Regions from separate parts of the Aminobacter sp. LjRoot7 genome, predicted to be linked through region 1. Evidence: predicted binding sites of a transcription regulator. Region 1 holds the regulator's gene; each other region holds the start of a gene.
What was found. The regulator PhoB, encoded in region 1, activates phosphate uptake and scavenging genes when phosphate is short. The targets are predictions, from matches to a motif close to TGTCATNNANCTGTCAT.
Positions count from the first base shown of each region.

Region 1 (3,274 bases):
AATCACTTGGCGCGTAAGGGACTGCCGCTTAAGAAGGGCAGCGCTTCGCCGGGAGGAAGACGAGCACATGTCGGTCGGCATACGTCACGACGATCTGAGACGGCGCAACCGCGCCATGGTTATATCCGCTGTTCGCCGTGCCAGCCAGCCGTCGCGCACCGAAATCGCCGCCACCACCGGCCTCAGCCATTCGACGATCTCGACGATTTCCTCCGATCTCATTTCAGAAGGCATCCTCGCCGAAGCCAAGGTCAGCGAGCCGGTTTCGATGAAGCGCGGCCGGCCGCAGGTCGGGCTGACGCTCGAACCCAATGCCGCGTCGATCGTTGCCGTCGTGCTCTCGCTCAACAGCCTGTCCGCCGCCGTCATCGACTATGCCGGCAACACGGTCGTCGAGGAAACGAAGCGGCTGGTGACCCAGAAGATGACCGCCGAGGCGCTGATTGACGAGTGCGTCGCCATGGTCCGGCGGCTGATCGACGATGCTGCTGCCTCCGGCGGGACCGTGCTGCGCATCGCCATGGCCGTCCAGGGCATCACCGATGCCGCTTCGCGCAAGCTGTTGTGGTCGCCGATCACCCAGCACGACGACCTGCCTTTCGCCGACCGGTTCGAGCAGGAATTCGGCGTCCCGGTTTCGGTCGAAAACGACTGCAACATGATCGCCGAGGCTCTGCGCTGGCGCGATCCGGTGCGCTATCGCGACGATTTCATCGCCATCCTGTTGTCGCACGGCATCGGCATGGGCCTGGTCATCAAGGGCGAGTTGTTCACCGGCACGCAATCCTCGGGCGCCGAGTTCGGCCACATGGTCCACCGGCCCGACGGAGCGCTCTGCCGCTGCGGCCGCCGCGGCTGCATCGAGGCCTATGCCGGCAACTACGCCATCTGGCGCAACGCCAGAATTGGCGACGAGAACGCCGAACCGCTGGCCGACCTGTCCGACGACGACATCAGGTCGATTGCCGATGCCGCCCGCGACCATGACGGCCCCGAGCGCGAAGCCTTCCGCAGGGCCGGCGAGGCGATCGGCTTCGGTTTAGGCTCGATGTTCGCCCTGTTCGACCCTGCCCCCCTCGCCTTCGTCGGCGTCGGTGCAACAGCCTTCGACATCATGGAGCCGCATGTGCGCGCTGCCATCGCCAAGACAGCAGGCGGGCTGCATTCCAAGGCGATCTCGTTCGACACCGAACCCAACGAGGTTCCGCTCAAGCGCGAGGGCGCGATGATGCGCGCCCTGCTCACCGTCGATCAGGAAATCTTTGCCGCAGGCACGGCACCTCGCCGCGCCGATGCCGATGTCGCCTAGAGCCAGATCCCGAAAGGGACAGAAGCCCGGCTAGTCCTCGCGGATGGCGTAACCGGCGCCGCGGATGGTGCGGATCACGTCGGGCATGCGGCCATTGTTGACCGCCTTGCGCAAGCGTCCGACATGGACGTCGACGGTGCGTTCGTCGATGTAGATCGTCTCGCCCCAGACATTGTCGAGCAGCTGGCTGCGCGAGAACACCCGGCCCGGATGCCGCATCATGAATTCGAGCAGGCGGAATTCGGTCGGCCCGAGCTTGATCTCGCTCTTCTTGCGGTAGACCCGGTGCGACTCGCGGTCGAGCATGATGTCGCCGACCTTGAGCACTGACGACAGCACCTCGGGCTTGGCCCGGCGCAGCAGCGCCTTGACGCGCGCCATGAACTCCGGCGTCGAGAACGGCTTGACCAGATAGTCGTCGGCGCCCGTCGAAAGCCCGCGCACCCGGTCGCTCTCTTCGCCGCGCGCGGTCAGCATGATGATCGGCAGGCGTTCGGTGTCCGGGCGCATCCTGAGCCGGCGGCACAGTTCGATACCTGACAACGCAGGCACCATCCAGTCGAGCACCAGAAGGTCGGGCACGTTTTCCTGGAGCCGGATTTCGGCCTCGTCGCCACGCGTGACGACTTCGACCTGGTAGCCTTCGGATTCGAGATTGTAACGAAGCAGCACGCCCAGCGGCTCTTCGTCTTCGACGACCATGACCTTGGGAGCGATCATCGGCTATACCTTGTCCTTGCGCATGGCCGCTTCTGGACCATGCGCTGATTTAACCTATGCAGCGCCCCCGCGCCAAACGCATGCGGTTGCGGAAGTGCTCAGGCCGGAACCGTCGTCGTGGTCTCGTCGACCTTTGGCCGATTCAGCGGCAGCTGCGTACCTGTCACGACGAAATAGGCGTTCTCGGCGATGTTGGTGACGTGGTCGCCGATGCGCTCGAGGTTCTTGGCACAGAACAGCAGATGCGTGCAGGCCGTGATGTTGCGCGGATCTTCCATCATGTAGGTCAGGAGCTCGCGGAACACGGCGGTGTACTGGATGTCGATCTTCTGGTCGTCGGCGCGCAGGTTCTTCAGGCCTTCGGCCTGGCGTGCGACATAAAGATCAACGACGCCGCGAACCTGGCCGAGCACCAGCTGCGCCATCGCGTCGATCGAATGCGAGAGGTTGCGCGGGGTCGGCGACTGGCCAACGGCGCCAACACGCTTGGCGATGTTCTTGGCGAGGTCGCCGATGCGCTCGAGATCGCCCGCCATGCGGATGGCGCCGACGACGGCGCGCAGGTCCTGCGCCATCGGCTGGCGCTTGGCGATCAGTGTGATCGCGGAATTGTCGAGATCGCGCTGCTTGGCATCCATGATCGTGTCATCAGCCACGACGTTCTGCGCCAGCGCCTGGTCAGATGACAAAAGCGCGCGGATGGCGCCAGCCACCATCGCGCCGGCGAGATCGCCCATGTCGCGGATGAGCTGGTCGACGTGCTGGAGTTCTTCGTCGAAGGACCGGACTGTATGTTCGCCCATGATTTCTTCCTCGTATCGTGTGCCGCGACGAAACCCACTCAGCCGAAGCGGCCGGTGATGTAGTCCTGCGTCCGCTTGTCGTCGGGGTTGGTGAACATCTTGTCGGTCGGGCCTTCCTCGACGAGATAGCCGAGGTGGAACATCGCCGTGCGCTGCGACACGCGTGCCGCCTGCTGCATCGAGTGCGTGACGATGACGATCGTGTAGTTCTCGCGCAGTTCGTCGATCAGCTCTTCGACCTTGGCGGTAGCGATCGGATCGAGCGCCGAGCACGGCTCGTCCATCAGGATCACCTCGGGCGAAACCGCGATAGCGCGCGCGATGCAAAGGCGCTGCTGCTGGCCACCCGACAGGCCGGTGCCCGGCTCGTTGAGACGGTCCTTGGCTTCGTTCCAGAGCGCGGCCTTCTGCAGGGACTTCTCGACGATGATGTCGAGCTCGG
Region 1 covers NZ_CAXUPX020000014.1:84,238-87,511, forward strand. Annotated here, with positions in the region: gene ACSQ3E_RS27910 (ROK family protein) at 68-1,309, shown strand; gene phoB (phosphate regulon transcriptional regulator PhoB) at 1,340-2,029, opposite strand; gene phoU (phosphate signaling complex protein PhoU) at 2,128-2,832, opposite strand; gene pstB (phosphate ABC transporter ATP-binding protein PstB) at 2,871-3,274, opposite strand, start outside.

Region 2 (3,274 bases), on a different contig from region 1:
GGTCGTCGGCGACGAGCGCGAAATAGGAATAGAGCGGCGCCGATGTCTTGCCGACGGGCGTGCGCACGTATGCGAGTGTCGCTTCGTGCTCTTCCTTGGCTGCAGCCTCGACAGCAGCCTTGCTTTCAACAGTCGGCACCACCTTCTTGTCGACGCGCTTAGAGATCGGCCGCGCCTCGCTGGTCGAACTGACAACCTTCCAGCTCTTGCCGTCGCGCTCGAGCAACAGGTCGATCAGGCCGAGATGCGAGCCCCAGAAGCCACCCATTACGCCCGGCTTGCCGTTAATCGTGCCCTTGGCGTTGTCCAGGCCTTCGACCTTGTCGAATTTCGGCCCGGGGAAGTCGAGATGGCTATGGCCGGTGACGATCGCATCGATGCCCTTGACGCCGGCAAGCAGGATGGAGGCGTTTTCGAGGTTTTCAGCAGCCTGCGGCGTGCCCATGCCGGAGTGCGAGAGTGCGATGACGATGTCGGCGCCCTGCTCGCGGATCTCAGGCACCCAGGCCTGCGCCGCCTTGACGATGTCGCGGGTCATCGCCTTGCCATGGAGATGGCGCGAATCCCAGGTCATCACCTGAGGCGGCACGAAGCCGATCAAGCCAATGCGGATCGGATGCTCGGCGCCCGAGCCATCCTTCACCTTCCTGTCGAGGATCACATAAGGCTTGAGGAACAGCTCGTCCTTGGTCGCGTCGGCGGCCAGTTCGCCCTTTGTCAGGTTGGAGCAGACGACCGGGAAGTTCGCGCCGGCCAGAACCTTGAACATGTAGTCGAGGCCGTAGTTGAACTCGTGATTGCCCAGCGTCGAGCAATCATAGCCCAGCGTGTTCATTGCCTTGATGATCGGATGGACGTCGCCCTCCTTCATGCCGCGCTGATAGGCCATGTAGTCGCCCATCGGATTGCCCTGCAGGAAGTCACCATTGTCGACCAGGATCGAGTTGGTTGCTTCAGTGCGGATGGCATCGATGATCGAGGCGGTGCGGGCGACACCCATCGTGTCGTTCGGCTTGTCGGCATAGTAGTCATAGGGAAACACGTGGACGTGCAGGTCGGTGGTTTCCATGATGCGAAGATGCGCCTGGTTGGCCTGGGCGCGCGCCGAAAAGGGGTGGAGCATTACCAGTGCACCCGCTGCAGCCGATCCCGCCAGGAAAGAACGGCGAGAAACAGGTTGATTCACGTTGGACATTTTCATTCTCCAGGAAATGAACTGACAGTATTTAGCCGGCGTCCCAAAGATCAAATGTCGCGCCAAAATTCACGCGAGTCCAGCCGACTCGCATGACAGCCTCGCGACATCGCGTGGGGAATGGATTGGGCCAGCGCTATGCTGCCTGTTTCAGCCTGCTTTGTTCCTGGGTCAGAGCAGATCCGGCCTAATCCCCATCACGGTGCGATCGACAATCTCGCGCAGGGCGAAGGACGAATTGATCTTGGTGACATGCGGCATCGCCGACAACCATTCCTTGTGGATGCGCTCGTAGTCGGGCAGATCGCGGGCAGCGATGCGCAGGATGTAGTCGTATTCACCCGACATCAGGTGGCAGGACAGGATGTTGGGGCAGCGCTTTACCGCGACCTCGAAATCCGAAAGCGTCTTCTCGAACTGCCCAGACAGCGAGATGTGCACGATCACTGTCATTTGGTGGCCGAGCGCGACATTCGAAAGCCGGGCATGGTAGCCGCTGATGATCCCCGACTTCTCCAGATTGTCGAGGCGGCGCGAGCAGGCCGACTGCGACAGCCCGATCTTTTCGGCCAATGCCGCGTTGGGCATCCGCCCATCCTTCTGAAGCGCGTCCAGAATGGCGATATCGATCCTGTCTAACGGCATTCTTCGAATTTCCTTCGATAATACAGAGGATGTACGCAAAAATTATCGAACAACCCATGGTAGCGCAACCGTTTTCGCAAACATATTCGGAACGATTCGTGATTGACTTCGTCATCGGGAGAGAAGGCCAAAATGGCTGCGGAGGAGCAGGAAGATGCGCGTAGGTTGTCCCAAGGAAATCAAGAATCATGAGTACCGTGTCGGGCTGACGCCCGGTTCGGTTCGCGAATATGTCGCCCACGGCCACGAGGTCCTGGTCGAAGCCGGCGCAGGCTCAGGCATCGGCGCCGACGACAATGCCTATCGCGCGGCAGGAGCCCAGATCGCCAAGACCGCCGAGGAGGTGTTCACCCGCTCCGACATGATCGTGAAGGTCAAGGAGCCGCAGCCCAAGGAATGGGCACAACTGCGCGACGGCCAGATCCTCTATACATATCTGCATCTTGCGCCCGATCCGGAACAGACCAAGGGCCTGCTTGGCTCGGGTGTCACCGCGGTCGCCTATGAAACAGTGACCGACGACCGCGGCGGCCTGCCGCTGCTGGCACCGATGTCCGAGGTTGCCGGTCGCCTGGCGATCCAGGCGGGTGCGACGGCGCTGCAGAAGGCCTATGGCGGCCGTGGTGTGCTGCTCGGCGGCGTGCCGGGCGTGCTGCCAGGCAAGGTCGCGGTTATCGGCGGCGGCGTCGTCGGCCTGCATGCGGCGCGCATGGCGGCCGGTCTCGGTGCCGACGTCAGCATCATCGACCGCTCGATCCCGCGTCTGCGCCAGCTCGACGATCTGTTCGCCGGCCGCGTCCACACGCGCTACTCGACGGTAGAGGCGCTCGAGGAAGAATGCTTCTCGGCCGATCTCATCATCGGCGCCGTGCTCATTCCGGGCGCTGCCGCGCCCAAGCTGGTCAGCCGTGAAATGCTGTCGGGCATGAAGAAGGGTGCGGTGCTCGTCGATGTCGCCATCGACCAGGGAGGCTGCTTCGAGACCTCGCACGCCACCACCCACGCCGACCCGACCTACGAGGTCGACGGCATCATCCACTATTGCGTCGCCAACATGCCGGGTGCCGTGCCAGTCACCTCGGCGCATGCGCTCAACAACGCCACGCTGCACTACGGCCTGGCGCTCGCCGATCGCGGCCTCAAGGCACTTGCCGACGAGCCGCACCTGCGCAACGGCCTCAACGTCCATCGCGGCCGGATCACCAATCGCGCGGTTGCCGAAGCGCTCGGTTACGAGATGACGGAAGCGAAGTCGGCACTGGCTGCCTGATTCTCTTCTGAGTTGCGATCAAGCGCCCGCCGCAGCGATGCGGCGGGCATTTTTTTGCCCGTTGATCCCTCGTCTGCGCTGCTGTCGAAAAAATACTACCAAAAATAGTTTGTACTTCGGCACGGATTTGACCGCCCGTGACATGTTAGCTGCATCAAACGCAA
Region 2 covers NZ_CAXUPX020000003.1:642,393-645,666, forward strand. Annotated here, with positions in the region: gene ACSQ3E_RS12725 (bifunctional 2',3'-cyclic-nucleotide 2'-phosphodiesterase/3'-nucleotidase) at 1-1,195, opposite strand, end outside; gene ACSQ3E_RS12730 (Lrp/AsnC family transcriptional regulator) at 1,367-1,840, opposite strand; gene ald (alanine dehydrogenase) at 1,995-3,110, shown strand.
Region 2: ACSQ3E_RS12725 (bifunctional 2',3'-cyclic-nucleotide 2'-phosphodiesterase/3'-nucleotidase) is a predicted target of PhoB. The motif match lies at 1,288-1,304, and genes of this name have one in related genera.

Region 3 (3,274 bases), on a different contig from region 1:
GCAAGGAACAACCCTGCGAACAGTGTGGCAAAGCGGGTCGTTCTGGACATCGTCATCGGCGGTTCCTCGTAGAGCGGTAATGTCGATCCTCATATAATGACTAACAACTGTAGTGTCAGGGTTTGAACGTCAAGTTTTGGCAGATTCTTGCCGAAATCCGCCAAGACATTGATTTATAACAGTTTTAGTCGCAGCTCAGGCGATCATTTGCCGCCCTGCCGAGGCGCTTTGCGGCTACGCCGGTCAAACACAGGATGCGATCGAGTGCAGTGCCCTCTGCCGAGGGGGTGGCATCACGCGACCTTTGGCGATCCGCTTTTCAGGGGGTAACCGCTTCGCTAACGCCTTCCAGACAGAGCCATTTATGCTTGCTGTTCGGCCAGTGGAGCATGACCGGCGCCGGGAACTCCTGATCCTCCAGACAGCCGACCGAGACCGACAGTGCGGCCGTCAGCGCTTCTGCCCGCATGAAGACGACCGACCCGCAGGTGACGCAGAATGTCTGCTCCAACCATTGTCCAGACGAGCCGGCTCGCCGCCAGGATCTGGTTTCCCCTTCCTGGCTGACGACGGCGGCATCGGCATAGATGGCCCGATAGGAAAACGCAGCACCGGTGCATCGCTGGCACTCGGTGCAGCTACAGGCATAGACGCGTCGCGGCTCTCCAGCGAGGACGAGTTTCACGCTCCGGCATGAGCAGGTCGCAGTACGCCTCGTCTCGCCGTCATACATTCGGGTCGCCCCGGTCGAGCAGAGTTCGAACAATGGACGAGCCCATGCGGCCCGCGCCGAGCACGCAGACATTTGATTTCACGATGATTTCTCCGACAAGCGAATGCCCCTCGCAACGAGGGGCGGGTTTATGTTTGGCGCGCGCTTGGTCCGAACATATGTACTGTCACCGCGTTGAGAAGTACGCACCTTGAAGTAAGCTACTGATATCATGACAGGAGTTGCCAGATGAGGCGCAAGGAACCGGACAGTTGCGGTTTTGCCGCCGCGATGCAGGCCATCGGCGGCAAGTGGAAAACCTCGTTGCTGTGGGAATTGCACCTGCGGCCGCACCGCTTTGCTGAACTGCGTCGGCAACTGCCCGGCATCAGCGAGAAGGTGCTGACGCAGCAATTGCGGCAGATGGAGGCCGACGGGCTGATCAGCCGGCGCGCCTATGACGAGGTGCCGCCGCGCGTCGAATACTCCATCACGCCGCTCGGCTTGAGCCTGAACGACGCCGTGACCGCGATGTCGGCATGGGGCAAGCAGCACGAGAGCTGGAAAGATCAGCGCCAAGCGGCCTGACGCGGCCAAGCAGTGCACCTGCCAACGCTAGATCTCCGGGTGATTCTCCGCCGAGGCGTTCAGCGGCTGCGGCCGTCGAACGGGATGCGCTTGAGCGTCGTCAGATCGATCTCTTCAATGCAGCGTACATTGATCGCCGCCGTCTTCTCTCCACTCGGGCTGACACCCATGCCGAACGGCGCGCAGCCGCAGTTCGGGCAGAACATGTGGTCGATGACATGCTTGTTGAACTTGTAGGTCGCAAGCCGCTCCGGCGGCGTGGTGACGGTCAACTTGTCGCGCGGCACGAACCACAGCAGGTAGCCCTTGCGGCTGCAATGCGAGCAGTTGCATTCGATCGCACTTGCCGGCTCGCCCTCGACCTCGAACGAGACATTTCCGCAGTGGCAGCTTCCCTTGGCCATGAGCCATCTCCTCCTCGTGATTGACTTGCGCGCAAGGCTTAGCGCCCGTCCCATGGCCTGACAATCGCCACCGTCAAACGACCGCAACAGCAGCTCGCGCGACGCCGAATTGCGAGATGGGATTCCCGAAAAGAGTGAAATTCGCCCTGAAAAGCGGCGTTTTTCGCGCTCCGGCCTGTGCATCGTAACAAAACTGACATGGTCCCGACATTGCAGCTTCACGTCCCGGGTCTAGGCCCATCGCAGACAAGGGCGAAAAAGCCCGACGGGACAGGGAAGCCAAGATGCTCGAAATCCGCAACGTGACGCGCCGCTTCGGCAAGAATGTCGCCGTCAACGGCGTCAACCTCCAGATCCAGCAAGGCCAGATGGTCGGCATCATCGGCCGCTCCGGCGCCGGCAAGTCGACCCTGCTCAAGACCATCAACCGCCTGATCGACCCGAGCCAGGGCTCGATCGTCTTCGACGGCACCGAAGTGTCGTCGCTGCGTGGCACCCAGCTACGCCGATGGCAGCGCGACTGCGCCATGATCTTCCAGCAGTTCAACCTCGTGCCGCGCCTCGACGTGCTGACCAACGTCCTGCTCGGCCGCCTCAACCACCGTTCGACAGCGCTCAACCTGCTTTCGATCTTTTCGCGTGAAGAGCGCATCCGGGCGATCGCCGCGCTCGAGCGCCTCGACATCGCCCGCACCGCGCTCCAGCCGGCAGGTACGCTGTCGGGCGGCCAGCAGCAGCGCGTCGCCATCGCCCGTGCGCTGATGCAGGAGCCGAAGCTGATCCTCGCCGACGAGCCGATCGCCTCGCTCGACCCGCTCAACGCCAAGGTGGTGATGGACGCGCTGCGCGACATCAACCTGCGCGAAGGCATCACCGTCATCACCAACTTGCACACGCTCGACACCGCCCGCACCTACTGCAACCGTATCATCGGCATGCAGGGCGGCGCGGTCGTGTTCGACGGCGCGCCTGAAGACCTCACCATAGAGGCCGTCCGCCTCGTCTACGGTGCCGACGCCGACGGCACCGAGATTTCCGAAGCCATCACCTCGACCAGCATCCGCCCGGTCAAGGTCAGGGTTCCCGTATCCGCCGCACCCCTCGAACCGGCCTACGCCCCGGTCTGAGACTGCCCGCGTTCGTCTCGCCCGCGTCAAGGGCCAGCAATCAGCAACCCGCAATGACCCGGCATGCCGCCGGGCCGAACTGGAGACATGTCATGTTCAAGAAAGCACTTCTGGGTGCCGCTTCGCTCGCCGTGCTGGCGATCGGTTCGGCCAATGCTGCCGACCTCAAGGAATTCCGCATCGGCCTGATCGGCGGCGAGAACGAAGCCGACCGCCTGCGCAACTTCCAGTGCCTCGTCGACCAGCTGCCCAAGGCCATCGGCGTCGAGAAGGTGTCGCTGTTCCCGGCCGCCGACTATGACGGCACCATCCAGGGCCTGCTCGGCGGCACGCTCGATTACGCCGAGCTCGGCGCTTCGGGCTATGCCAAGATCTACCTGCAGAACAAGGACGCCGTCGAGCCGATCCTGACCACCGTCCAGACCGACGGCGCCACCGGCTAC
Region 3 covers NZ_CAXUPX020000001.1:835,816-839,089, forward strand. Annotated here, with positions in the region: gene ACSQ3E_RS04090 (Tim44 domain-containing protein) at 1-56, opposite strand, end outside; gene ACSQ3E_RS04095 (GFA family protein) at 320-733, opposite strand; gene ACSQ3E_RS04100 (winged helix-turn-helix transcriptional regulator) at 962-1,300, shown strand; gene ACSQ3E_RS04105 (GFA family protein) at 1,360-1,704, opposite strand; gene phnC (phosphonate ABC transporter ATP-binding protein) at 1,989-2,831, shown strand; gene phnD (phosphonate ABC transporter substrate-binding protein) at 2,924-3,274, shown strand, end outside.
Region 3: phnC (phosphonate ABC transporter ATP-binding protein) is a predicted target of PhoB. The motif match lies at 1,888-1,904, and genes of this name have one in related genera.